Regions from separate parts of the Acidovorax sp. FHTAMBA genome, predicted to be linked through region 4. Evidence: predicted binding sites of a transcription regulator. Region 4 holds the regulator's gene; each other region holds the start of a gene.
The links. Region 4 encodes LexA, which represses DNA repair genes until DNA is damaged. Its sites were predicted from a motif close to ACTGTATNNNNATACAGT; they were not measured.
Positions count from the first base shown of each region.

Region 1: recA (recombinase RecA) is a predicted target of LexA. The motif match lies at 3,776-3,793, and genes of this name have one in related genera.
Region 2: AAFF19_RS16530 (PA0069 family radical SAM protein) is a predicted target of LexA. The motif match lies at 2,883-2,900, and genes of this name have one in related genera.
Region 3: AAFF19_RS16200 (DNA topoisomerase IV subunit B) is a predicted target of LexA. The motif match lies at 4,562-4,579, and genes of this name have one in related genera.

Region 1 is NZ_CP152407.1:119,442-125,142, reverse strand. Features, by position in the region: gene AAFF19_RS00540 (sensor histidine kinase) at 1-1,346, opposite strand, end outside; gene AAFF19_RS00535 (response regulator transcription factor) at 1,427-2,101, opposite strand; gene AAFF19_RS00530 (N-formylglutamate amidohydrolase) at 2,264-3,109, opposite strand; gene AAFF19_RS00525 (MarR family winged helix-turn-helix transcriptional regulator) at 3,206-3,712, opposite strand; gene recA (recombinase RecA) at 3,854-4,966, shown strand; gene recX (recombination regulator RecX) at 5,057-5,521, shown strand; gene argC (N-acetyl-gamma-glutamyl-phosphate reductase) at 5,648-5,701, opposite strand, start outside.
Region 2 is NZ_CP152407.1:3,522,549-3,528,249, reverse strand. Features, by position in the region: gene AAFF19_RS16555 (WD40 repeat domain-containing protein) at 1-111, opposite strand, end outside; gene AAFF19_RS16550 (succinylglutamate desuccinylase/aspartoacylase family protein) at 217-1,152, shown strand; gene AAFF19_RS16545 (DUF924 family protein) at 1,172-1,711, opposite strand; gene AAFF19_RS16540 (hypothetical protein) at 1,826-2,224, opposite strand; gene rnk (nucleoside diphosphate kinase regulator) at 2,302-2,715, opposite strand; gene AAFF19_RS16530 (PA0069 family radical SAM protein) at 2,925-4,088, shown strand; gene AAFF19_RS16525 (sodium-dependent bicarbonate transport family permease) at 4,186-5,256, opposite strand; gene AAFF19_RS16520 (LysR family transcriptional regulator) at 5,342-5,701, shown strand, end outside.
Region 3 is NZ_CP152407.1:3,461,299-3,466,999, forward strand. Features, by position in the region: gene parC (DNA topoisomerase IV subunit A) at 1-1,667, opposite strand, end outside; gene AAFF19_RS16195 (lytic transglycosylase domain-containing protein) at 1,664-2,452, opposite strand; gene AAFF19_RS16200 (DNA topoisomerase IV subunit B) at 2,546-4,528, opposite strand; gene AAFF19_RS16205 (MFS transporter) at 4,659-5,701, shown strand, end outside.
Region 4 is NZ_CP152407.1:2,538,000-2,543,700, forward strand. Features, by position in the region: gene AAFF19_RS11970 (ATP-dependent DNA helicase) at 1-1,321, opposite strand, end outside; gene AAFF19_RS11975 (hypothetical protein) at 1,318-2,181, opposite strand; gene AAFF19_RS11980 (hypothetical protein) at 2,327-2,848, opposite strand; gene lexA (transcriptional repressor LexA) at 3,022-3,696, opposite strand; gene AAFF19_RS11990 (asparaginase) at 3,786-4,730, shown strand; gene AAFF19_RS11995 (hypothetical protein) at 4,753-5,172, shown strand; gene AAFF19_RS12000 (DUF6152 family protein) at 5,194-5,664, shown strand.

The DNA of each region.
Region 1 (5,701 bases), 2.3 Mb from region 4:
TTGCGCGCGATCTCCAGCACGATGGGCAGGCCCAGGCCCGAGCCATCGGCCTCGCTGCCCAGCGCCCGGTAGAAGGGCTGGAACACCAGCTCGCGCTCGGCCTCGGGCACGCCGGGGCCCGAGTCTTCCACCTGCAGCAGCAGCACATGGCCAAAGGTGTCGGCCAGCACGCGTGCGGTAACCACGCCGGGCTTGTCGGGCGTGGAGGGCGTGTAGTTGATGGCGTTGTCCACCAGGTTGCGCACGAGCTCCTTGAGCAAGGTGGGGTTGCCGTCCAGCACCATCCCGGGCGAGCCGGGCTCGGCGCCGTCGTAGCCCAGGTCGATGTGCTTTTCCAGCGCGCGCGGCACCGAGTCGCGCACCACCTCGATGACCAGCCGTGCCAGGTCGCAGGGCTGGCGGGCAATGCCCACGCCGCTGCCCTCGGCGCGCGCCAGCGCCAGCAGCTGGTTGACGGTGTGCGTGGCGCGGATGCTCGAGCGGCCGATCTGCTGCAGCGAGCGCTTGAGCTCCTCGGTGCTGGTGCCTTCGCGCTGGGCCAGGTCGGCCTGCATGCGCAGGCCTGCCAGGGGGGTCTTGAGCTGGTGGGCCGCGTCGGCCAGAAAGCGCTTTTGCGTGGCCAGCGAGTCGTTCAGGCGTGTGAGCAGATCATTCACCGACGACACCAGCGGCGCGACCTCCAGCGGCACGGTGCGGTCGTCCAGTGGCGAGAGGTCGTCGGGGTTGCGCGCGCGGATGCGCTGCTCCAGCTGGTTCAGCGGCTGGATGCCGCGCGCCAGCGCCAGCCACACCAGCAGCACGGCCAGCGGCAGGATGACGAACTGCGGCAGCATCACGCCCTTGATGATTTCGGTGGCCAGCACACTGCGCTTTTCGCGGGTTTCGGCCACCTGCACCAGCGCCACGGGCGTGTCCTCCAGCGGCAGCCGCACCCAGATGTAGGCGATGCGGATATCGATGCCCCGCAGCTCCGCATCGCGCAGCCGCACCTCGCCCGACTGGGGAATTTCATCCGCAGGCGGCTGGGGCAGTTCGCGTTCGCCCGAGAGGAATTCACCCCCAGGGCCGATGACCTGGTAGTACACGATGTCGGAATCGTCGGCCCGCAGGATTTCGGTGGCGGGCTGGGGCAGGTTGAACTGGGCCTTGCCCCGCGAGACGCTCACCAGCTGGGCCAGCGCGTGGGCGTTGTATTCGAGTGCGCGGTCAAAAGGCTTGTTGGCCAGGCCCTGGGCCACCAGCCAGGTCAGCGCCAGGCTCACGGGCCACAGCAGCAGCAGCGGCGTGAGCATCCAGTCCAGGATCTCGCCAAACAGGGAGCGCTGCTCGCGCTGGAAGATTTTCAAGGCAGTCGCCGTGGTGGGTTTTGAATGAAATTGGCCTCTGGCGCTTATCCATCAAGCGCGAGTAGCTATCATTTTTTTGACTATCCGGGAATCTTCTCCAGGCAGTACCCCAGGCCGCGCACCGTGGCGATGCGGATGGGCCCGCCCTCGATCTTCTTGCGCAGGCGGTGGATGTAGACCTCGATGGCGTTGTTGCTCACCTCTTCGCCCCATTCGCACAGGCGCTCCACCAGCTGCTCCTTGCTGACCAGGCGCCCAGCGCGCTGCAGCAGCACTTCGAGCAGGCCCAGCTCGCGCGCCGACAGCTCGACCATCTTGCCGTCGATGGTGGCCACACGGCCCGCCTGGTCGTACACCAGCGGGCCGTGCTTGATGGCGCTGCTGGTGCCGCCCATGCCCCGGCGCGTGAGCGCACGCACGCGCGCCTCCAGCTCCTGCAGGGAAAAGGGCTTGGCCATGTAGTCGTCGGCGCCAAAATCGAGGCCCTTCACGCGCTCTTCCACGCTGTCGGCCGCGGTGAGGATCAGCACCGGCAGGGCCGAGCCCCGGCCGCGCAGCTTTTTCAGCACCTCCAGCCCGTGCATGCGGGGCAGGCCCAGATCGAGGATGAGCAGGTCGAACTCGTTGTTGGTCAGCAGGGCCGCGTCGGCCTCGCTGCCGCTGGCGACGTGGTCCACCACGGCCCCCGATGCGCGCAGCGTGCGCAGCAGGCCATCGGCCAGCACCTGGTCGTCTTCGGCAATGAGGATGCGCATGGGGGTTGTCTCCTGGTGGGTGGCTGTGGTCTGGCGCCGCGCCTGTGCCGCGATTTTAGGAGGCACTCGGGCCTGGCGTATCCATCGCGCACATCGGGCCGCCGCAGTGGTCCTGCGCCGGTGCGGCGCAGGTTTGGCTGTGACCTGGCAGGCGCTGGACGGTCAGCGTGGATCGGTGGCGAGCAGCTTGTGCACCAGCGCCTTCAGGTCGGCCTGCAGGCGCGCCATGCCTTCGGGGTGCTGTGCCAGCGTGTGCTCATCCATGTACAGCCGGCGGTTGATCTCCAGCTGGATGCTGTGGCGGTGCTCTGCCGGGTTGCTGTAGCGCCGCACCAGCTCCACGCCCTTGTAGGGGTGGTTGTGCTCCACGCTGTAACCACAGCCGCGCAGGTGCTCGCACACCAGGGCCGACAGCGCGGGGCTTGCGGTGGTGCCGTCGCGGTCGCCCACCACAAAGTCGGCGTGCACCAGGCCCGGAAATTCGGTGGCAAAGCGCCCCGCCACGGCGGGCATCGAGTGGCAGTTGATGTGGATGCTGTAGCCGTGGCACGCGTGCGCGGCGGCAATGGCCTGTTGCACGGCAGCGTGGTAGGGGCGCCAGCAGCGCTCAATGCGCGCGCGCACCTCGGCCACAGAGAGCTGGCGGTTGTAGATCGGCTCGCCTTCGTCGGTGAACTTCCAGATCAGCCCCTTGCCCAGGCGCACCTTGCTGAGCACCGCGGGCTCGGTGGAGACCGGCTCGGTCCATTCGCCGTCGAGCAGGCTGGTGTCCAGCTCGGTGGTGTCGCGGTTGGCATCCAGGTAGATGCGCGGGAAATGGGCTTCGATCCAGGCCACGCCGAGGGCGGGGGCAAAGGCGTAGATCTTCTCGACATGCGTGTCTTCGGCGCGGCGCAGGGTGGGCAGATCGCAGGCCGAACCAAAATCAGCGGGGTATCGGGTGCCGCTGTGGGGGGAATCGAGCACCAGCGGGGTACGGCCGGGCAGGTGGGTGACTTCGGAGGACATGGCTTCGAGGGTAACGCAGTCGGCAAGGGTGCCAGTGTGCGCAATCCGCCAGCGGGCGTCCATGGCGCATTCCCTTGTGTAGTGCCTGCGGACGGGTCAGGGCGGGGCGCCGCCCGCGTAGGCCTCCAGCCCGATGGCCACCACCGTGGCCACCTCGGCGCCGACTTCATCGCGGAACTCCGCCTCGGCCTGCGCGACGGCATCGTGAAACGCCTGCAACCACGCCAGGCCCGTGGGCGTGAAGCGCACGCGCCGCGCGCGCGCATCCAGCGCGTCTGCCTCGCGTGTGACCAGGCCCCAGGCCTCGCACTGGTCCACCAGGTGGGCCATGGCCTGCTTGGTCATGCCCGCGCGCTGGGCCAGGTCGGTCAGCCGGTCGCCCTGCAAGGCCAGGTGGCGGGTGATGTGCACGTGCGCAGCCGTCACCTGGTCACGTGCCGCCAGGTTGGACAGCGCCAGCGGCACTTCGATATTGCGGGCCATGAGCTGCAGCACCCGGGCGTCGAAGCGGCGCAGCGCGCTGCCCATGAGGCGACCCAGGTGGGTTTGCCGCCAGCCGTCGTCGGCCGCCGCAGGCAGGCCGGAGCGAGAAAAATCGGTCATGGTAAATTGTCAGGCAAACTGACCAAATATCGCTTTGTTTTGATTGCATCACTCGCATAAACTACTGTTCAAGCATCCAGCCTGTGATTAACCGCAGAGCGATGCAAGCATCCAACCTGTTGTTTTTCAAGGAGTTTTCTCATGGACGTCGCAGTCAAAGGCACCAACCCGGCATTGCCAGTGAACACCGAAAAGGCCAAGGCCCTGGCCGCCGCGCTCGCCCAGATCGAGAAGCAGTTTGGCAAGGGCACCATCATGCGCCTGGGTGAAGGCGAGGTGATCGAGGACATCCAGGTTGTCTCCACCGGCTCGCTGGGCCTCGACATCGCCCTGGGCGTGGGTGGCCTGCCGCGCGGCCGGGTGGTTGAAATCTATGGCCCTGAATCGTCGGGCAAGACCACGCTCACGCTGCAGGTCATTGCCGAGATGCAAAAGCAGGGCGGCACCTGCGCGTTCGTCGATGCCGAACACGCGCTGGATGTGCAATACGCCCAGAAGCTGGGCGTGCAGCTGTCTGACCTGCTGATCAGCCAGCCCGACACCGGCGAGCAGGCACTGGAAATTGTGGACAGCCTGGTGCGCTCGGGCGCCGTGGACCTGATCGTGGTGGACTCGGTGGCCGCGCTCACGCCCAAGGCCGAAATCGAGGGTGAAATGGGCGACAGCCTGCCTGGCCTGCAGGCCCGCCTGATGAGCCAGGCGCTGCGCAAGCTGACCTCCACCATCAAGAAGACCAACTGCATGGTCATCTTCATCAACCAGATCCGCATGAAGATCGGCGTGATGTTCGGTTCGCCCGAAACCACCACCGGCGGCAATGCGCTCAAGTTCTACGCCTCGGTGCGGCTGGACATCCGCCGCACCGGCACCATCAAGAAGGGTGAAGAGGCCATCGGCAACGAAACCAAGGTCAAGGTGGTCAAGAACAAGGTGAGCCCGCCGTTCAAGACGGCCGAGTTCGACATCCTCTTCGGCGAGGGCATCAGCCGCGAGGGCGAGATCATCGACATGGGCGTGAACGCGAAGATCGTGGAAAAGAGCGGCGCCTGGTACGCCTACAACGGCGAAAAGATCGGCCAGGGCCGCGACAACGCCCGCGAGTTCCTGCGCGAGAACCCCGACCTCGCCCGCGAGATCGAGAACAAGGTGCGCGAGAGCCTGGGCATTGCCCTGCTGCCCGCGGCCCTGGAAGCCGCCCCTGCCGACAAGCCCGCCAAGGTTGCCAAGGGCGAGAAGGAAGACAACAACAAGTAAGCAGGCGGATGCGCGGCCTGTTTTGATGAAATGGGCCGCTGGCGCTTGCTGGTAAAGCGCTAACCGCTACTTATATGAGAGCAAAAGGCGATGGGCTTTGGCACCCTCTCCCTCAAGGGCCGCGCGCTGCGGCTGCTGTCGCAACGCGAACATTCGCGCGCCGAGTTGGCCACCAAGCTGGCGCGCCACGTGCAGGAGGGCGACGATCTCAACGCGGTGCTGGATGACCTGCAGGCCAAGGACTTCATCAACGCCCATCGCGTGGCCGAATCGCTGGTGCACCGCCGCGCCGCGCGCTTGGGCACCCAGCGCCTGGTGCAGGAGCTTCGCAGCAAGGGGCTGGATGACGACCTGGTGCGCGCCACTGCTGAACAACTGCGTGCCACCGAACTGGAGCGCGCCCGCGCCGTGTGGCGCCAGCGCTTTGGCAGCGTGGCCGACGACGCCAAGGAGCGGGCGCGGCAGATGCGCTTTCTGGCCGCGCGCGGGTTCGCGGGCGATGTGGTGCGCCGCGTGGTGCGCGGCGGCGGGCCTGAGGAAGACGACGCCCTGTGACCGCGCAGCCTGTGGGGCTGCGATCGCCAAAATAAGGGTGAAAATGGCCGCTAGCGCTTTACCAGCAAGCGCCAATAGCTACTAAATCAATAGCAATCATGCCCTGCCATTGCAGGGCGTGTCGGTTTACAGGCCCAGCATCAGCTGCAGGTTCTGCACTGCGGCCCCGCTGGCGCCCTT
Region 2 (5,701 bases), 980 kb from region 4:
GGTGTCCGTGGCCAGTGCATCCGTGGCCCCTGCCAGGCGCTGGGCGATCCAGCTGTCGGCGGGCAGTCGGGCGGCCACATCGGCCAGCGGGCAAAGTCGGGCAGTGGGCATGGGGCAACAGAGTGGTGGGTCCAGGGGCGGGGCATCGTACACCGCAGGCCCCGGGGTTTCTGTTTTGCGCAGAGAATGATGTGTTGTCTTATCAATTGCCTGCCCATGACGCAAAACGCCCCCGTTTTCGAAGTCCTTCCCCGCGACCTGTCTGCCTACCGCGAGGGCAATATCGGCATCGACTATGTGCACCGCTTCGAGTCGGGCAAGCCTGGCCCGCATGTGCTCATCAATGCGCTCACGCACGGCAACGAGATCTGCGGCATGGTGGCGGCCACGCACCTGCTGGATACGGGGGTGCGCCCCCGCATCGGCACGCTGACCATCAGCTTTGCCAACGTGGCCGCCTACGAATCGTTTGACCAGGCCCGCCCGTTCGAGAGCCGCCAGCTGGTGCACAACCTCAACCGCATCTGGTCGGCCGGTGAGCTGGACGGCACGGCTGCAAGCCCCGAGCTGGACCGCGCGCGGGTGCTGCGCCCGGTGGTGGCCGCGGCCGACCACATCCTGGACATCCACTCCACCAGCCAGGACGTGCAGCCCTTCTGGGTGTACCCCGGTTACCAGCGCAATGCGGATGTGGCGCAGGCCATCGGCCGCCCGCCCGTACACCTGGTGATGCCCAGCGGGCTGGGTTCGGGCACACCGCTCATCCAGCATGGCCGCCATGGCCTGGCCGAGAGTGAGGGCGTGGCGCTGGTGGTGGAGTGTGGCCAGCACTTTCGCCAATCGGCCGCAGACGTGGCGACGGCCGCTGCGCTGGATTTTCTGGCGCACTTTGGCCTGATCGAATCTGTGGAGGGCCGCCCCGCACTGGGGCCGCAGCACCGCTATGAGCTGCTGGAGACCTGCATGGTGCGCACGCCGGACTTCCGCTTTGCACGGCCCTTGCTGGGCTTTGAGGTGTTTGCCCGGGGTGAGCTCATTGCCACCGACGGCCCGCACGAAATCCGCGCGCTGTGCGATGACTGCACGGTGATGATGCCCACGCGCGAGCCCATCGAGGGCCGCGAGGCGGTGTACCTGACCCGCCCGCTCTGACGGGCCGCGCCCGGCCCGCTCAGAAGGACGAGCCGGGCTGGGCGAGGAAGGCCAGCTCCTGCGCGGTGGAGGTGCGGCCCAGGACGGCGTTGCGGTGTGGGTAGCGCCCGAAGCGCGCAATGATGTCGCGGTGCGCCACCTCGAACTTGAGGTTGTTCTCCAGCCCCGGCTGGTCAAACAGCACCATCGCCTGGGCGTGCACCACCAGCGACTCGCTGTGCATGTAGGGCATGTAGGCAAATGCGCGCTGGGCAGGGGCCAGCGCCTGGTCGTGCCGCCCGGCCACCAGCTCCTGCGCCAGGGCCAGTGCCTGGGCATCCTGCGCAAAGGCCAGCGGCGAGCCCCGGTGGATGTTGCGCGAGAACTGGTCCAGCACCAGGATTTCCGCCAGCCGCCCCTGGGGCGTGCTGCGCCAGCCCCACAGCTCGCACTGCCGCGCCGCCTGCAGCGTGGCCCCGAAGCGGACACGGATCATGGCGTCGATGGCGTCCTCCTGGGCGAAGTGCTGTTCGGGGCTGAGTTCTTCGAACCAGAAGTGCAGGATGTCGTCGGCTTGCATGGTTTGTGATTAAAAAGCGGCCCTGGCGCTTGGTGGTAAAGCGCTGGTAGCTATTATTTCAGTAGCAATTGGTGGCGATTGTGTGCGCGCATGCATGCACCGGAGTGCACTCGCCTAGGGGCGCTGCAGCTTGCGCGCGCGGCGCTTGCGCTGCCGGTCCAGAAACCACGCCATGAAGGGCAGGATGAGCATGGAGCCGGGAATCACCCACACGAAGAGGTAAGGGCTGACAGAGGATGCCGAGCGCATCACATCGCGCAGGTGGGCGCGCTCGGCGGCGGTCCAGTGGCCCTGGCGGCGCTGCTGCACCATCCACACCACCGAGCCTTTCACCGTTGCCATCTCGCGCTTCAGGCGGCTTTTTTCGCGGCTGTTGCCGGCGAGAAAGGAGCAGAACCACAGTGGCGCGTACTCCATCTTGCGCTGAAAGGCGAGCGTGGAGTCGGGGTCGAACGGCTCTGCGGCAATCAGCGCAGGGTCCGGGGCCGGGTTGGATGGCTGCTCGGTGGTCATGGCGCAGCGATTGTCGCCGCACCGCCGTTTCGCGCCAAGCGGCCCATCGGCTGCTGGCGATGTGGGCAGGGGCCGGCTCAGCGGTGCATTTCGCCCGAGCTTTCGGGCTGGTACAGGATGGCCTTCACCTTCACCGTCATGGATTTGCCGCCCGGGCCCGGCCAGGCCAGCTCGTCACCCACCGACAGACCCAGAAGCGCGCTGCCCACGGGCGCAAATATGGATATGCGGTCGGTGCTGCCGTCCATGTCGCGGGGGTACACCAGCGTCAGGCAGAACTCCTTGCCCGTTTCCACGATGGAGAACTGCACTGTGGAGTTCATCGTCACCACATGGGGCGGAATCTCCTCGGGCGCCACCACGTCGGCGCGGTCCAGCTCGGCCTGCAGCTCTGCCTTGCCCGGGAAAACACTGGCCGGAATAGCGGCCAGCAGGGCCTCTATGCGGTCCACGTCCAGGGACGACAGGATGATCTGGGGCTTGCGCGCCATGGCGGTACCTCGGTGGTTGGTTGCAAAGGTCGGGACTGTAGACCATGGCGAATCTCGCACTGCCCTGCGCGGGCATTGTGCAGGGTGTGAAGCTTGCGCCAGACAGGCCCTGGTGGTGCCGTGCAGGGCTTGTGCTCAAAGGATGTTGTGGGAATAGGGATCAAAATACTGTGTAAATAATCAGTAGTCTTGGTACGATGCGGGTTGCCATGCCACGCCCCACCACCGATCTGTCTGACGTGCCGCCCGCTCCCGAAGCGGTGCATATTCCCCTGCAAGCCATTCGCGGCCGGGGTGCGGCCACGGCCATGGTGCACCGGTTTGTGCGCGACGCGCGCGAGGTGGTGGACGATGGCTGGGGCCACCCACCCTGGCAGGAAGCAGAAGACGAAGGCGCCGCCCCCGCGCTGGCCACCCGTGTGCACCTGGAAACCGCCCGCAGCGCCATCTGCGCCAACGACTCGCCGGACATCTTCTTCGAGTTGTCTGTCAACCCGTATCGTGGTTGTGAGCACGGGTGCATTTACTGCTACGCCAGGCCCACGCACAGTTATCTCAACTTTTCACCCGGGCTGGACTTTGAAACGCAGATCGTCGCCAAAGAGAACATAGCCGCGCTGCTGCGCGCCGAGCTGTGCGCGCCACGCTATGTACCGCGCTTGCTCAACATCGGCTCGGCCACCGACTGCTACCAGCCCGTGGAGCGCGAACTCAAGCTCACCCGCAGCCTCATCGAAGTGATGCGCGACGCGCGCCACCCGTTTTCGCTCATCACCAAATCGAGCGGGGTCGAGCGCGATCTGGACCTGCTGGCCCCGCTGGCCGCCCAGCGGCTGGCCGCCGTGTACATCACCATCACCACGCTCGACGCCACCCTGGCGCGCCGCATGGAGCCCCGCGCCGCTGCGCCCCACCGGCGCCTGCGCACCATCCGGGCGCTGGCCGATGCGGGCGTGCCCGTGGGGGTGAGCGTGGCGCCACAGATCCCGTTCATCACCGAAGACATGGAACAGGTACTGGAGGCCGCGTACGACGCCGGGGCCCGCAGCGCCTTCTACACCGTGCTGCGTCTGCCCTGGGAGCTGGATGCGCTGTTCCGCGAATGGCTTGGGGTGCACTACCCGCAGCGCGCAGCCCGCGTGATGGCGCGGGTGCAAGACCTGCACAACCTCTCGGACGCCCAGCGCGGCGCCGGCAAAACCTACAACAGTGATTACGTATCGCGCATGAAAGGCAGCGGCCTGTGGGCCGACCTGCTGCGCCAGCGGTTTGCCGCCACCTGCCGAAAGCTGGGGCTGAACCGGGAGCGGGTGGAGCTCGATCTGACGCAGTTCCGGCCCGGGCTTCTGCAAGGGCAGGCCAGCCTGTTCTGACGGATTTCGCTGGAAATTTTGAACCAAATTGGCCGCCGGCGCTTATCCATAAAGCGCGTGCAGCTATCAATACAGTAGTGCGCCGCTGCGCTGGGCGTCACGCCCCCCACAGGCCCAGCACGACCTGCGTGTACAGCGGAATCCCCAGCACGATGTTGAGCGGAAACGTCAGCCCCAGCGACAGGCTCACGTAGAGCGAGGGGTCTGCCTCGGGGATGGCAAACCGCACCACCGCAGGCACCGCGATGTATGACGCACTGGCCGCCAGCACCATCAGCAGCACAGCGTCGCCCGCGGGCACCTTGGCCACCCAGGCCAGTGCCAGCGCCAGGGTGGCGTGCACCAGGGGCCCCAGCACGGCATAGGCCAGCAGCCAGGGGGACTGATGCCGCACGGCGGGCAGGTTGCGCGCCGTGGCAAGCCCCATGTCCAGCAGGAACAGGCACAGCATGCCCTTGAACAGATCGCCCGAGAACGGCTGCATGGCCGCCTTGCCAGCATCGCCGGTCACCAGCCCGATCACCATGGCCCCGAGCAGCAGCAGCTGCGTGCCGTCGGTGAACGATTCGTGCAGGATCTTGCCCATCGACAGGCCCGGCCCGCCATGGCCCGCGCGTGGCGCGCCAGCAGCCAGACCACCCCCACCCGTCGCTGCCATGGCCAGCACCGGCTGGCCGTGAACCGCACGCAGCGAAGCCGGCGTGCTGGCCGCAGCAGCCAGCCGCTGGCGCTGCGCATTGGCCAGCATCACCGCCAGGATGATGGCGGGCGACTCCATCAGCGCCATCGCGGCCGCCATGTAGCCGCCGTAGGGCACCGATTGCGATTCAAGAAACTGGGTGGCGGTCACAAAGGTCACCGCGCTCACCGAGCCGTACGTGGCCGCCACCGCCGCCGCGTTGAAGCCCGACAGCACCCGCCGCAGCAGCACATAGCCCACCAGCGGCACCACCACCGCTAGCAGCATGGCCAGGCCCAGGCTGCTCACCACGCTCGGCGTCAGGCCCGAGGCCGCCAGGGCAAAACCGCCCTTGAGACCCAGCGCCATCAGCAGGTAGATCGACAGAAACTTCGAGATGGCCGCAGGCATCTCCAGGTTCGATCGGACAAGGCCCGCAAACACCCCCAGGGCAAAAAACAGGATCGCAGGGTCCAACAGGCTTTGCATCATTCACTCCTTTTGCAGCGATGGTAGGCAGGGCAAGGTGCAAAGTAAAATCGATTCGAACGCGGCTATCTATAGATAGAAACCTATGAATATCACCTTCCGGCAGTTGCGGCTTTTCCTGGCGCTGGCAGAAACCGGCAGTGTCAGCGCGGCGGCCCGCGTCATGCACGTCACCCAGCCCACCGCGTCCATGCAGCTGCGCGAGGTGACGCAGGCCGTGGGCCTGCCGCTGTATGAAGTCATCTCGCGCCGCGTGCACCTTACCGAGGCCGGCCAGGCCCTGGCCCGCACCGCGCGCGCGATTGCGGGCGAGTGGGATGCGTTCGAGCAGCGGGTGTCGGGAGCCAAGGGCCTCACCAGCGGCCGCCTGAAGGTGGCGGTGGTCAGCACGGCCAAGTACTTTGTGCCGCGCCTGCTGGGCAGCTTCTGCAAGCTGCACCCGCAG
Region 3 (5,701 bases), 920 kb from region 4:
TGGCCATGGCCCGTGCGGGCGCGCACCCAGCCTTTTTGCGAGACGATCACCGTGACGGGCTCGTCCACCACCTTCACCTCGGCCACGGCCTTCTTCTCGGCCTGGATCAGCGTGCGGCGCGCGTCGGCAAAGATCTTGGCGTCGGCCTCGATCTCCTTGACCATGGTGCGGCGCAGCGAGCCGGGGTTGTTCAAAATGTCTTCGAGCTTGCCCTGGCTTTCGCGCAGTTCTTTCAGTTCCTGCTCGATCTTGATGGCTTCGAGCCGCGCGAGCTGGCGCAGGCGGATTTCTAGAATGTCTTCGGCCTGCCGGTCGCTGAGGTTAAAACGCGCAATCAGCGCCGCCTTGGGCTCGTCGGCCTGACGGATGATGGCGATCACCTCGTCGATGTTAAGCAGCACGGTCTGCCGCCCTTCCAGGATGTGGATGCGGTCCAGCACCTTGTCCAGCCGGTGCTGGCTGCGGCGGGTGATGGTGGTCTGGCGGAAGGCGATCCACTCCTCCAGCATCTGGCGCAGCGACTTCTGCACGGGCTTGCCGTCCAGACCCACCATGGTGAGGTTGATGGGCGCCGAGGTCTCCAGGCTGGTGTGCGCCAGCAGCGCGGTAATCAGCTCCTGCTGCGGGGTCTTGCCCGTCTTGGGCTCGAACACCAGGCGCACGGGGGCATCTTTGCTCGACTCGTCACGCACCACGTCAAGCACCGCCAGCATGCTGGCCTTCAGTTGCGTCTGGTCCTGGCTCAGTGCCTTTTTGCCCGCCTTCACCTTGGGGTTGGTGATTTCTTCAATCTCTTCGAGCACGCGCTGCGTGCTCACGCCGGGCGGCAGTTCGTTGACGACCAGCTGCCATTGGCCACGCGCAAGGTCCTCGATCTTCCAGCGTGCGCGCACCTTGAGGCTGCCGCGGCCCGTGCGGTAGGCGTCGGCAATGTCCCCAGGGGTGCTGATGATCTGTCCGCCGCCGGGGTAGTCCGGCCCGGGCACGATGGCCAGCAGATCCTCGGCGCTGAGCGAAGGCGTCTTGATGAGCGCAATGCAGGCGTCGGCAATCTCGCGCAGGTTGTGGCTGGGGATTTCGGTGGCCAGGCCCACCGCAATGCCACTGGCTCCGTTGAGCAGCGCAAACGGCAGGCGCGCAGGCAGCTGGCGCGGCTCGGTGGTGGAGCCGTCGTAGTTGGGCATGAAATCAACCGTGCCCTCGTCGATCTCATCCAGGAGCAGGCTGGTGATGCGCGACAGGCGCGCTTCGGTGTAGCGCATGGCGGCAGCGCCGTCGCCATCACGGCTGCCGAAGTTGCCCTGGCCGTCGATCAGTGGGTAGCGCTGGGCAAAGTCCTGCGCCATGCGCACCAGCGCGTCGTAGGCCGACTGGTCGCCGTGGGGATGGAAGCGGCCCAGCACATCGCCCACCACGCGGGCGCTCTTGACCGGCTTGGCGGCCGTATTGCGCGTGGGGCCGCTGTAGCCGAGGCCCATGCGGTCCATCGAATACAGAATGCGCCGCTGCACGGGCTTGAGGCCGTCGCACACATCGGGCAGCGCACGGCCCTTGACGACCGAAAGCGCGTATTCAAGGTAGGCGCGCTGGGCGTAGCCCGCCAGGCCCAGGGAGTCGCCCCCGTCGTCGCCTGCGGTGGTGAAATCGAGAGTGGGTTGGTCGCTCATTCGTTGGATACAGGTTCTGCTTGATTCACGTTCTGTGGGCCGTTTGGTGTCTGCGCCACGCGGGTGGGCGGCAGGTTGCCCCGGTTCTGCGCGCCGCCCGAAAGCTCCATGCGAACGCGGCCGGGCGCTGCGCGCTGGGCCAGCACGGGCGCTGGCGGCTTGAGCTGGGTGTACAGACCCATCACGGTGCGCACGTAGTTCTGCGTTTCTTTGTATGCGGGTATCTGGTTGCCCGCGCGCTGCACGGCGCCTTCACCCGCGTTGTAGGCGGCAAGCGCCAGGTCGATGCGACCGGGAAACAGGTCCAGCAGGTAGCGCAGGTAGCGCGTGCCGGTAGGCACGTTCACCGCCGGGTCAGCCAGCTTTTGCTCCACGGTGCGCTTGGCATCGGCCCGCACACCAAACCGGCTGGCCGTGCTCGGCATTACCTGCATCAGGCCGACGGCACCCTTGGGCGACACCGCAGCGGCGTCAAAGCCAGATTCGGTGGCAATTACGGCCTGCAGCAGCTCGTAGTCCACGCCGTGTTGGCCAGAGGCTGCGCGCAGGTGGTGCTTTACGCGCTTGTAGTCTGGTGCGATGTCAAAAAATGCCAGCAAGCGCGCACCATTGGCAGGCAACGCGTAGGGCATGGCGGGCGCTTGCTCTGGAGCATCGCGGGTGGAGTCAAAGTCGGTGCCGCGAAAGAACAGCTGGTAGCGGGAATCCAGCTGCTCGGCCGCAAAGTGCGTCACGCCGCGCTCGTCCACATGCGCCCACAGGTCTGCATGGGCCGAATGCTGCATTAAACATAGCAACAAACCCAATACAGACAAGCGCAGGGCACTGTTTTTATTCATATTTTGATCACAAACACCGGGCGGAGCGCGTCGATGCGGTCAGATATCTATCTCGACCGCGTCGCCATGCAGCTCCATCAGCTCACGGCGGGCGGCGGCTTCGCCCTTGCCCATGAGCTTGGTGATGAGGCCTTCGGTGGCGGCAAAGTCCATGTCGCCCAGTTGCACGGGCAGCAGGCGGCGGGTGTCGGGGTTGAGCGTGGTTTCCCACAGCTGCTCGGCGTTCATCTCGCCCAGGCCCTTGAAGCGGCTGATCTGGCACTTCTCCTTGGGCACGCCGTCCTTGGCGCATTTGTCGAGGATGGCCGTCAACTCGCCATCGTCCAGCGCATACATCTTGGCGGCGGGCTTCTTGCCGCGCGCGGGTACATCCACGCGGAACAGCGGCGGGCGCGCCACGTAGATGTGTCCGGTCTCGATGAGCTTGGGGAAGTGGCGGAAGAAGAGCGTGAGCAGCAGCACCTGGATGTGCGAGCCATCCACGTCGGCGTCACTCAAGATGCAGACCTTGCCGTAGCGCAGGCCGCTCAAATCCGGCGTGTCGTTGGGGCCGTGCGGGTCCACGCCAATCGCTACCGAAATGTCGTGGATTTCGTTGTTGGCAAACAGGCGGTCGCGCTCGACCTCCCAGGTGTTGAGCACCTTGCCCCGCAGCGGCAGGATGGCCTGGCTTTCCTTGTCGCGGCCCATCTTGGCGCTACCACCGGCCGAGTCGCCCTCGACCAGGAAGACCTCGTTGTGGGCGATGTCCCTGCTTTCGCAATCGGTGAGCTTGCCCGGCAGCACTGCCACGCCCGAGCCCTTGCGCTTTTCGACCTTCTGACCGGCCTTCTGGCGGGTTTGCGCGGCCTTGATGGCCAGCTCGGCGAGCTTTTTACCGTAGTCGACGTGCTGGTTCAGCCACAGCTCCAGCGCAGGGCGCACAAAGCCGCTCACCAGCCGTACCGCGTCGCGCGAGTTCAGGCGTTCCTTGATCTGGCCCTGGAACTGCGGGTCGAGGACCTTGGCTGAGAGCACATAGCTGGCGCGCGCAAACACGTCCTCAGGCAGCAGCTTCACACCCTTGGGCAGCAGGCTGTGCAGTTCGATGAAGCTCTTGACGGCATTGAACAGGCCATCGCGCAGGCCACTTTCATGGGTGCCGCCCGCGCTGGTGGGAATCAGGTTGACGTAGCTCTCGCGCACGGGCTGGCCGTCTTCCGTGAAGGCCACGCACCACGATGCGCCCTCGCCTTCGGCAAAACTTTCGTTGTTGCGGTCGGCAAAACCCTCGCCTTCAAACAGCGGGATCACCGGGTCGCCGTTGAGCGTCTGCATGAGGTAATCGCGCAGGCCGCCCTTGTACTGCCAGGTTTGCGTGTCGCGGGTTTTCTCGTTCACCAGTTGCACGGTCACGCCCGGCATGAGCACGGCTTTGCTGCGCAGCAGGTGGGTGAGTTCGCCCATGGGCAGCGCGCTCGACTCGAAATACTTGGCGTCGGGCCACACGCGCACCGAGGTGCCCTGCTTGCGCTCACCCGCCTCCAGCGGGCGAGCCACCAGGGGCTCGATCACGTCGCCAGCCGAGAACACCAGGCGCGCCGCCTTGCCTTCGCGGTAGCTCGTCGCTTCGAGCCGGGTGGCCAAAGCGTTGGTCACACTCACGCCCACACCGTGCAGGCCGCCCGAAAAGCTGTAGGCGCCGCCCTTGCCCTTGTCGAACTTGCCGCCCGCGTGCAGGCGGGTGAACACCAGTTCGATCACCGGGGCGTTTTCCTCGGGGTGCATGCCAAAGGGGATGCCCCGGCCGTCGTCTTCCACGCTGACCGAGCCATCGGCATGCAGCGTGACCCGGATTTTTTTTCCATAACCGGCGAGTGCTTCATCGGCCGCGTTGTCCAGCACTTCCTGGATGATGTGCAACGGGTTGTCGGTGCGCGTGTACATGCCCGGGCGTTGCTTGACGGGCTCCAGGCCCTTGAGCACGCGGATCGAGCCTTCGGAATATTCGCTGGCAGAGGCAGAAGACGGTTTGGCAGACATAGCGGCGGATTGTAGTGCGGCAACGCATCAATAGCTGGATATAAAACCAGTTAACCCCTGCCCCTGTTGCCGACTGTATTGGTCCCCGGTGTATCAGCACGTTTCACACAATCTGGCTACATTCCTGCGTATGCATATCAATCCTCCGAAACTGTCCATGTTCCAGGTGCTGGCCTGCGGTGCGGCCATCGTGACGCTGTCGATGGGCATCCGCCATGGGTTCGGCCTGTGGCTGCTGCCGATCACCCAGGAGATGGGCTGGACGCGCCAGTCGTTTGCGCTGGCCATCGCCATCCAGAACCTGTCCTGGGGCCTGATCGGCATTTTTGCGGGCATGGTGGCCGACCGGTTCGGCGCCTTCCGCGTACTGATCGGCGGGGCCGTGCTGTACGGCCTGGGCCTGGCAGGGATGGCCCTGTCACCCACGCCCACGCTGTTTGCGCTCACGGCGGGCGTACTCATCGGCGCTGCGCAGGCGGGCACCACCTATGCGGTGATCTACGGGGTGCTGGGGCGGCAGATTGCGCCGGAACGCCGGTCGTGGGCCATGGGTGTGGCGGCTGCGGCAGGGTCCTTTGGCCAGTTTCTCATGGTCCCGGTAGAAGGTTGGCTGATTGCAGGCCTGGGCTGGCAACAGGCGCTGCTGGCACTGTCGCTCATGGTGCTGCTCATTGTGCCGCTGGCCTTTGGCCTGCGCGAGCCGGGGTTCCAGGGCTCAGCGCCCGTCAAACGTGAGCAAACCATCCTGCAGGCGCTGGGCGAGGCCTTCCGCTACCCCAGTTTCAACCTGCTCATGGCGGGCTATTTTGTGTGCGGGTTTCAGGTGGTTTTCATCGGCGTGCACATGCCCAGCTACCTCAAGGACCATGGCCTGTCGCCCCAGGTGGCCAGCTATGCACTGGCTCTGATCGGGCTGTTCAACGTGCTGGGCACGTATGTGGCGGGCACGCTGGGCCAGCGCATGCCCAAGCGGTTCATCCTGGCTTTTATCTACTTTGCGCGGGCCGTCGCCATCAGCGTGTTCTTGCTGGTGCCGCTGTCGCCGCTGTCGGTGTATGTGTTCTCGGCGGTGATGGGCACGCTGTGGTTGTCCACCATTCCGCCCACCAACGCCACCGTGGCGCAGATTTTCGGCGTGCAGCATTTGTCCATGCTGGGCGGTTTTGTGTTTTT
Region 4 (5,701 bases):
CTTTCAGCACCGTGTAGGGCGCAGTGTGCGCCTTGTCCAGTGCCACCCAGGCGCGGCGCACCTTGTCGAGCGCCTTTTTCACCGGTGCGTGCTGCGCGGCGGTGGCGCTGCTGCGGGCCTGGGCCAGGGCGGCGGGGTGCAGCTCGGCCGTGAACATCTTGCGGCCGCGCTCCACCAGGTTGTGGGCCTCGTCCACCAGCAGCGCCGTGCACCACTGGTTGGCCTGGGCGAGGCCGTGCAGCAGCCCGCCCAGGTCAAAGTAGTAGTTGTAGTCGCCCACCACCACATCGGCCCAGCGGGCCAGCTCTTGGCTCAGGTAATAGGGGCACACGTCGTGCTGCAGGGCCACTTCGCGTACGCGGGCCTGCAGGAAGGCGGGCGCGGGTTTACTTTCGATGTTGGTGGCCACGGCTGCGGCCCGAGCGGCGGGCAGCCGGTCGTAAAAGCCCCGTGCCAGCGGGCAGGATTCGCCGTGGCAGGCCTTGTCCGGGTGTTCGCACGCCTTGTCGCGCGCCACCAGCTCCAGCACACGCAGGGGCAGGGCCGGGGCGCTGTCCGAGAGGCGCGCGAGCGCATCCAGCGCTGTCTGGCGCCCCGAGGTCTTGGCGGCCAGAAAAAACACCTTGTCGATGCGCTGTGCCGGTGCGGCCTTGAGCAACGGGAACAGTGTGCCCATGGTCTTGCCAATGCCGGTGGGGGCCTGCGCCAGCAGGCAGCGCCCCGCTACCGCCGCCTTGTAAACCGCCTCTGCCAGCGGGCGCTGGCCGGTGCGAAAGCCACCAAACGGAAAGGTCAGCGCGTTCAGTGCCGCATCGCGCAACGCGCGGTGGGCCACCTGCTGTTCGGCCCAGGCGATGAAGCGCTGGCAGTGGGCGTCGAAGTGCTGGCGCAGTGCGTCGGCGCTGCAGCGTTCGGTGAACACCGTTTCCTGCTGCGTGCCCACTTCCACATACACCAGCGCCACGTCAATGTGCGTCAGCTGGTCCCGTTCGCACAACAGCCAGCCATACACCTTGGCCTGGGCCCAGTGCAGCTGGCGGTGTGATGCAGGCTGGCGGTCGAGCCGGCCCTTGAAGGTCTTGATCTCGTCGATGCGCTGGGCCTGCGCGTCATAGCCATCGGCGCGGCCCCGCACCTGCAGGCCCAGGTAGCCGCCGCTCAGGGCCACTTCTGCCCGGTAACCGGGGCCCCGGCGCGAGGCGGCCTGCGCATGGCCCGCCATGCCTTCCAGCGCGGTAGGTGCCGGGGTGAAGCGCAAGTCCAGATCGCCTTCCTTGGCCGTGAACTCACACAGCTCGCGCACTGCCACGGTATAGGTCACGGCGGGCCGTCCTGCGGTGCCGCTGGCCCCGTGCCCGGCGCTGGTTCACCCAGGTGGCACTGGACCCCTTGCTCTTCAGCGCGCAGCGGGGTGGATTTGCACAACGCCATCCAGACGGCAAACGGCAGGGTGCAGCTGCGATGCCGCGCGGGTCGCAATTGCTCAAACCGGCCGGTGTCCAGCCCGCCGTGCAGCACCCAGATGCCAAACTGCTCGGGTATCTCCTCGGGCTCTGCAATGCCTGCCGGGAACACGTAGTAGCACTCCTCGCACAGCCAGTGGTAGGCCTGCCGCTTCGCCTCATGCCGCAGGTCTGACAGCAGGTCGGCACGGCTGTATTTGATCTCGTGCACCATGGGCTGCAAGTACGAAGGTACCGAGGTGTTGCGCACCGAATACAGGTCAGGGCGGGCCATGCGCCATACGTTGGCGGCCCGCCGTGCGGCGGGGGTGTCGTCGCCTCCGGCCCACAAGGCAGACTGCAAGGGCGTCGAGAAAGTTGCAGTGGTGATCGCTGACAGGGGGCGTTCAGCGGGTGGTACGGACTGCTGGGCCGCGCAAGCTTCTGCGCATGCTGCTGCCGCAGGGTGTTCGAGCAGTGCATGCAATGACAGTTCTGCCCACACAATGCGCCCGCCCTGCATCAACTGCGCAGCAAACTTGTGTGCCAGCCTGTCATGGCTGCTCACCGCGCGCACGTTGCGCTGGCGCGCAGCGGCCAGTGTACGGATGCCGTCTTCAGTCAGCTTCAGTGTTTCCAGCCCACCGGGGTCTGCGTGCAGGGCAATACATCCGGCAGCCAGCAGATCAATTTCGATCCCATCCCTGCACGGCCAGCCCGCCGACCGCCAGACCTGCATCAGACGTGTGTGGTGATGGCGGGTAAGGCGGATGGGTGGGGCAGGGTCTGGCAAAGGGGCGTTGGGTGACGTCATGAAATACGACCGAGCCACGCTGCATAGCCCGGCAGGGCCTTGCCGGGCTGTGCGATGGAGTTGTCCATTGTCAAACGTGCATGACCGCCCTGGAGCCTCCATAGGCCTGCAGCGCTGCCTCAGAGGCGGCCAGGCGGTCAAGCTCTGCGCACACGTCGGCCATGCGTCCGGCAATGACAAGCCTGCCCGTACCGCCCGGCGCAGCGGCCTTGCGCACGACCATGGTGGGCCGGCGTGCCGTGGCGGGCGCAGCCCATGGCGAACCTGTGGCATTGCAAGAAGGCGCCAACGGCAAAAAACCTCTGCCGGGTGCCTGCGCCAGCCGGCTCCGGGTTCTGGCTGAAGGGGCCGGGGGGTTGACGGTGAACGGCCAGTTGCCACGCGGCGGGCGCTGGCCGGGAAGGATCGCCGGACGGCTTTGGGGCGCCCGCGGTGTGTCCGGCGTCACGGCATGGTCGTGCGGCGCGGGGGCCTGCGCAGGCCGGGTGACCGGCGTGGCATAGACGGTGGATTGTTGAGCCAAAGGGCTTGTGTGGCGCAGCCAGCGGACCAGGTGGCGCAGCGGGTGGACGAGCGTCGAAAGGGTGGTCAAGGCAATTCCCATGTGAAAACTCCGAAGGTCGGGGGTTGGCCATAGGCAGGATTGCGAAGTGAACCGGCGCCGCAGGGCTGGCGTACCGGAAAAACCGGTACGCCAAACGCCCGCCACCTGCAGCGCGGCAGCTCGCGAACAGGTTCGCGAGGGGATGCGAAGGAGCGCTCTGGCTACATCAGCATGGTGTTCCGGATGAGGCCGACGGCCAGGCCTTCAATCTCAAACGGTTCACCGGGCTGCACGACGATGACCGGGTAGTCGGGGTTTTCGGGCAGCAGTTCGATGGCGGTTGCGGTACGGCGCAAGCGCTTGACGGTGACGTCGTCTCCGAGGCGCGCCACGATGATCTGGCCGTTGCGCGCTTCGCGGGTGGACTGCACCGCAAGCAGGTCACCATCCATGATGCCGGCGTCGCGCATCGACATGCCGCGCACCTTGAGCAGGTAGTCTGGCTTGTGCTGAAACAGGCTGTTTTCCACGCTGTAGGTCTGGTCCACATGCTCCTGCGCGAGAATGGGTGAACCCGCCGCCACGCGGCCCACCAAAGGCAGTACCAGCTGCGACAGGCCCGGGATGGGCAGGCTGAACTGGTTGCCGCGCGCTGCGTTGATGGAGCGCACGGTTTCGCTGCGCAACCGGATGCCGCGGGATGTGCCGCTGACCAGCTCGATCACCCCCTTGCGGGCCAGGGCCTGCAAGTGCTCTTCAGCGGCATTGGCCGACTTGAACCCCAGCTCGGCGGCAATTTCTGCCCGTGTGGGCGGGGCGCCGGTGCGGGCGATGGCAGTCTGGATGAGATCCAGAATCTGTTGCTGGCGGGCTGTGAGTTTGGGGTTGTCGAGCATGGTGGTTCCCGTTGGAGGCAGCTACAGTGGCGCACAACTGTTTTTTAATCCAGTAACTGTATTTTTCACCAGTTTTTCGGAGTGCGCAAGTGAGTGGGCAAAAAATTGTGGTTTTGGGCACCGGGGGCACGATTGCGGGCACCTCGGCGCAGGCGGGGGACAACATTGGCTACACGGCGGCCCAGGTGGGTGTCGCGCGGCTGCTGGAGGCCGTGCCCGGGTTGCAGGCGATGGCGGGCACGCTGCTGGCCGAGCAGGTGGCCCAGATTGACAGCAAGGACATGGACGGGGAGGTGTGGCGTGCTCTGGCCCTGCGCTGCGCCCACCATCTCACAGACCCTGAGGTGCGCGGGATCGTTATCACCCACGGCACCGACACGCTGGAGGAAACTGCCTGGTTCTTGCACCAGGTGCTGGACGCCCGAAAGCCCGTGGTGCTGACCTGCGCCATGCGCCCGGCCACCGCGCTGACGCCCGATGGCCCCCAGAACCTGCTGGACGCCGTGGCCGTGGCCACGGCGCCCGGCGCCACTGGCGTGCTGACGGTGGCCGCCGGGGAGGTGCATGGCGCGCGGCATGTGCAGAAGGTGCATCCGTACCGTGTCCACGCTTTCACGTCGGGCGATGTGGGACCTCTCGCGTTTGTGGAGGAGGGGGCTGTGCGTTTGACGCAAAATTGGCCTCCATCGCTTGATGGTAAAGCGCAAATAGCTATTGAAAAAATAGCAAACATCGCCACCTGGCCCCGCGTGGAAATTGTCGTCAGCCATGCAGGCGCCACCGGGGCGGTGGTGGATGTGCTGGTGCGCGATGGCGTGCAGGGCCTGGTGGTGGCCTGCACGGGCAACGGCACCATTCACCATGCGCTGGAGGCAGCGCTTGTGCGCGCGCAGGCGGCTGGTGTGAAGGTGGTGCGGTCTACGCGGTGCCCCCTGGGGCAGGTGCTGCCCAAGCCGGGGGATGTGCTTGCGGATTCGCGCGGCCTGTCTCCGGTCAAGGCGCGCATCGCCTTGATGCTGGACCTGCTTCGCTAGCCCAAGCCAAGGACTGCACGGTATGTTCGCCGATCTCAAGACCCACGTATGGGCCTACCCTGCGCTGGAAGTGGTGCACATCGTGGGCATTGCACTGCTGCTCGGTAACCTGGTGCTGCTGGAGCTGCGGGTGTTTGGGCGCGGTGCGGCGTTGCCGGTCAGGGACCTGGCCCGGCTGAGCCTGTCGGTGGCGCTGTGCGGCTTTGGCCTGGCGGCGGCCTCGGGCCTGCTGATGTTTGCCACGCAGCCTGCCGAGCTGCTCAGCAACCGCGTATTTACCTTGAAGATGCTGTTGTTAATGCTTGCAGGCTGTAATGCTGCGTGGTTCCATGGACGCGGGTCATTGGCGCGTCTGGACGGGCTGGCCCGTGCGCAGATGCTCGCATCCACCGTGGTCTGGCTGGCCGTCGTGGTTTGCGGCCGCTGGATTGCCTATGTCTAGCCAATCAAGGAGAGAACCTCTATGAGCCTGCAACGTCGTCACCTGCTCGCGGTCGCCGCAGCCCTGCCGCTGGCTGCCCGCGCCCACCACGGCTGGAGCAGTTTTGACCCCGACCGCCCCATCTACCTGGAAGGCACGGTGCGCAAGGTGCGCTGGCAAAACCCCCATGCCGAGCTGGAACTGGAACTGCCCGCCGATTTGAAGCTGCCCGCCAGTCTGGCGCAGCGGGCCGTGCCCGCCCAGGCCTCGCCGGTGGATGGCAAGGCGCTGCTGGCCAAAACCGTCTTGCCCACCCGCAAGGACCGTACATGGGAGATCGAGCTGGCGCCGCTGACCCGCATGCAGGCCTGGCAGGTGCCAGAGATCAAGCCGGGCGCGGTGCTGTCGGTGGTCGGCTTCACCCTGCGTGAGGAAAAAGGCGATGCGGTGCTGCGCGCCGAGTACCTGTTTGTGGATGGCAAGGCCTACGCGCTGCGTTCCGGGCCGGCCTGAACAACGTTTGTGAGCGGTGCTGAAAAAGCAAAGCGGC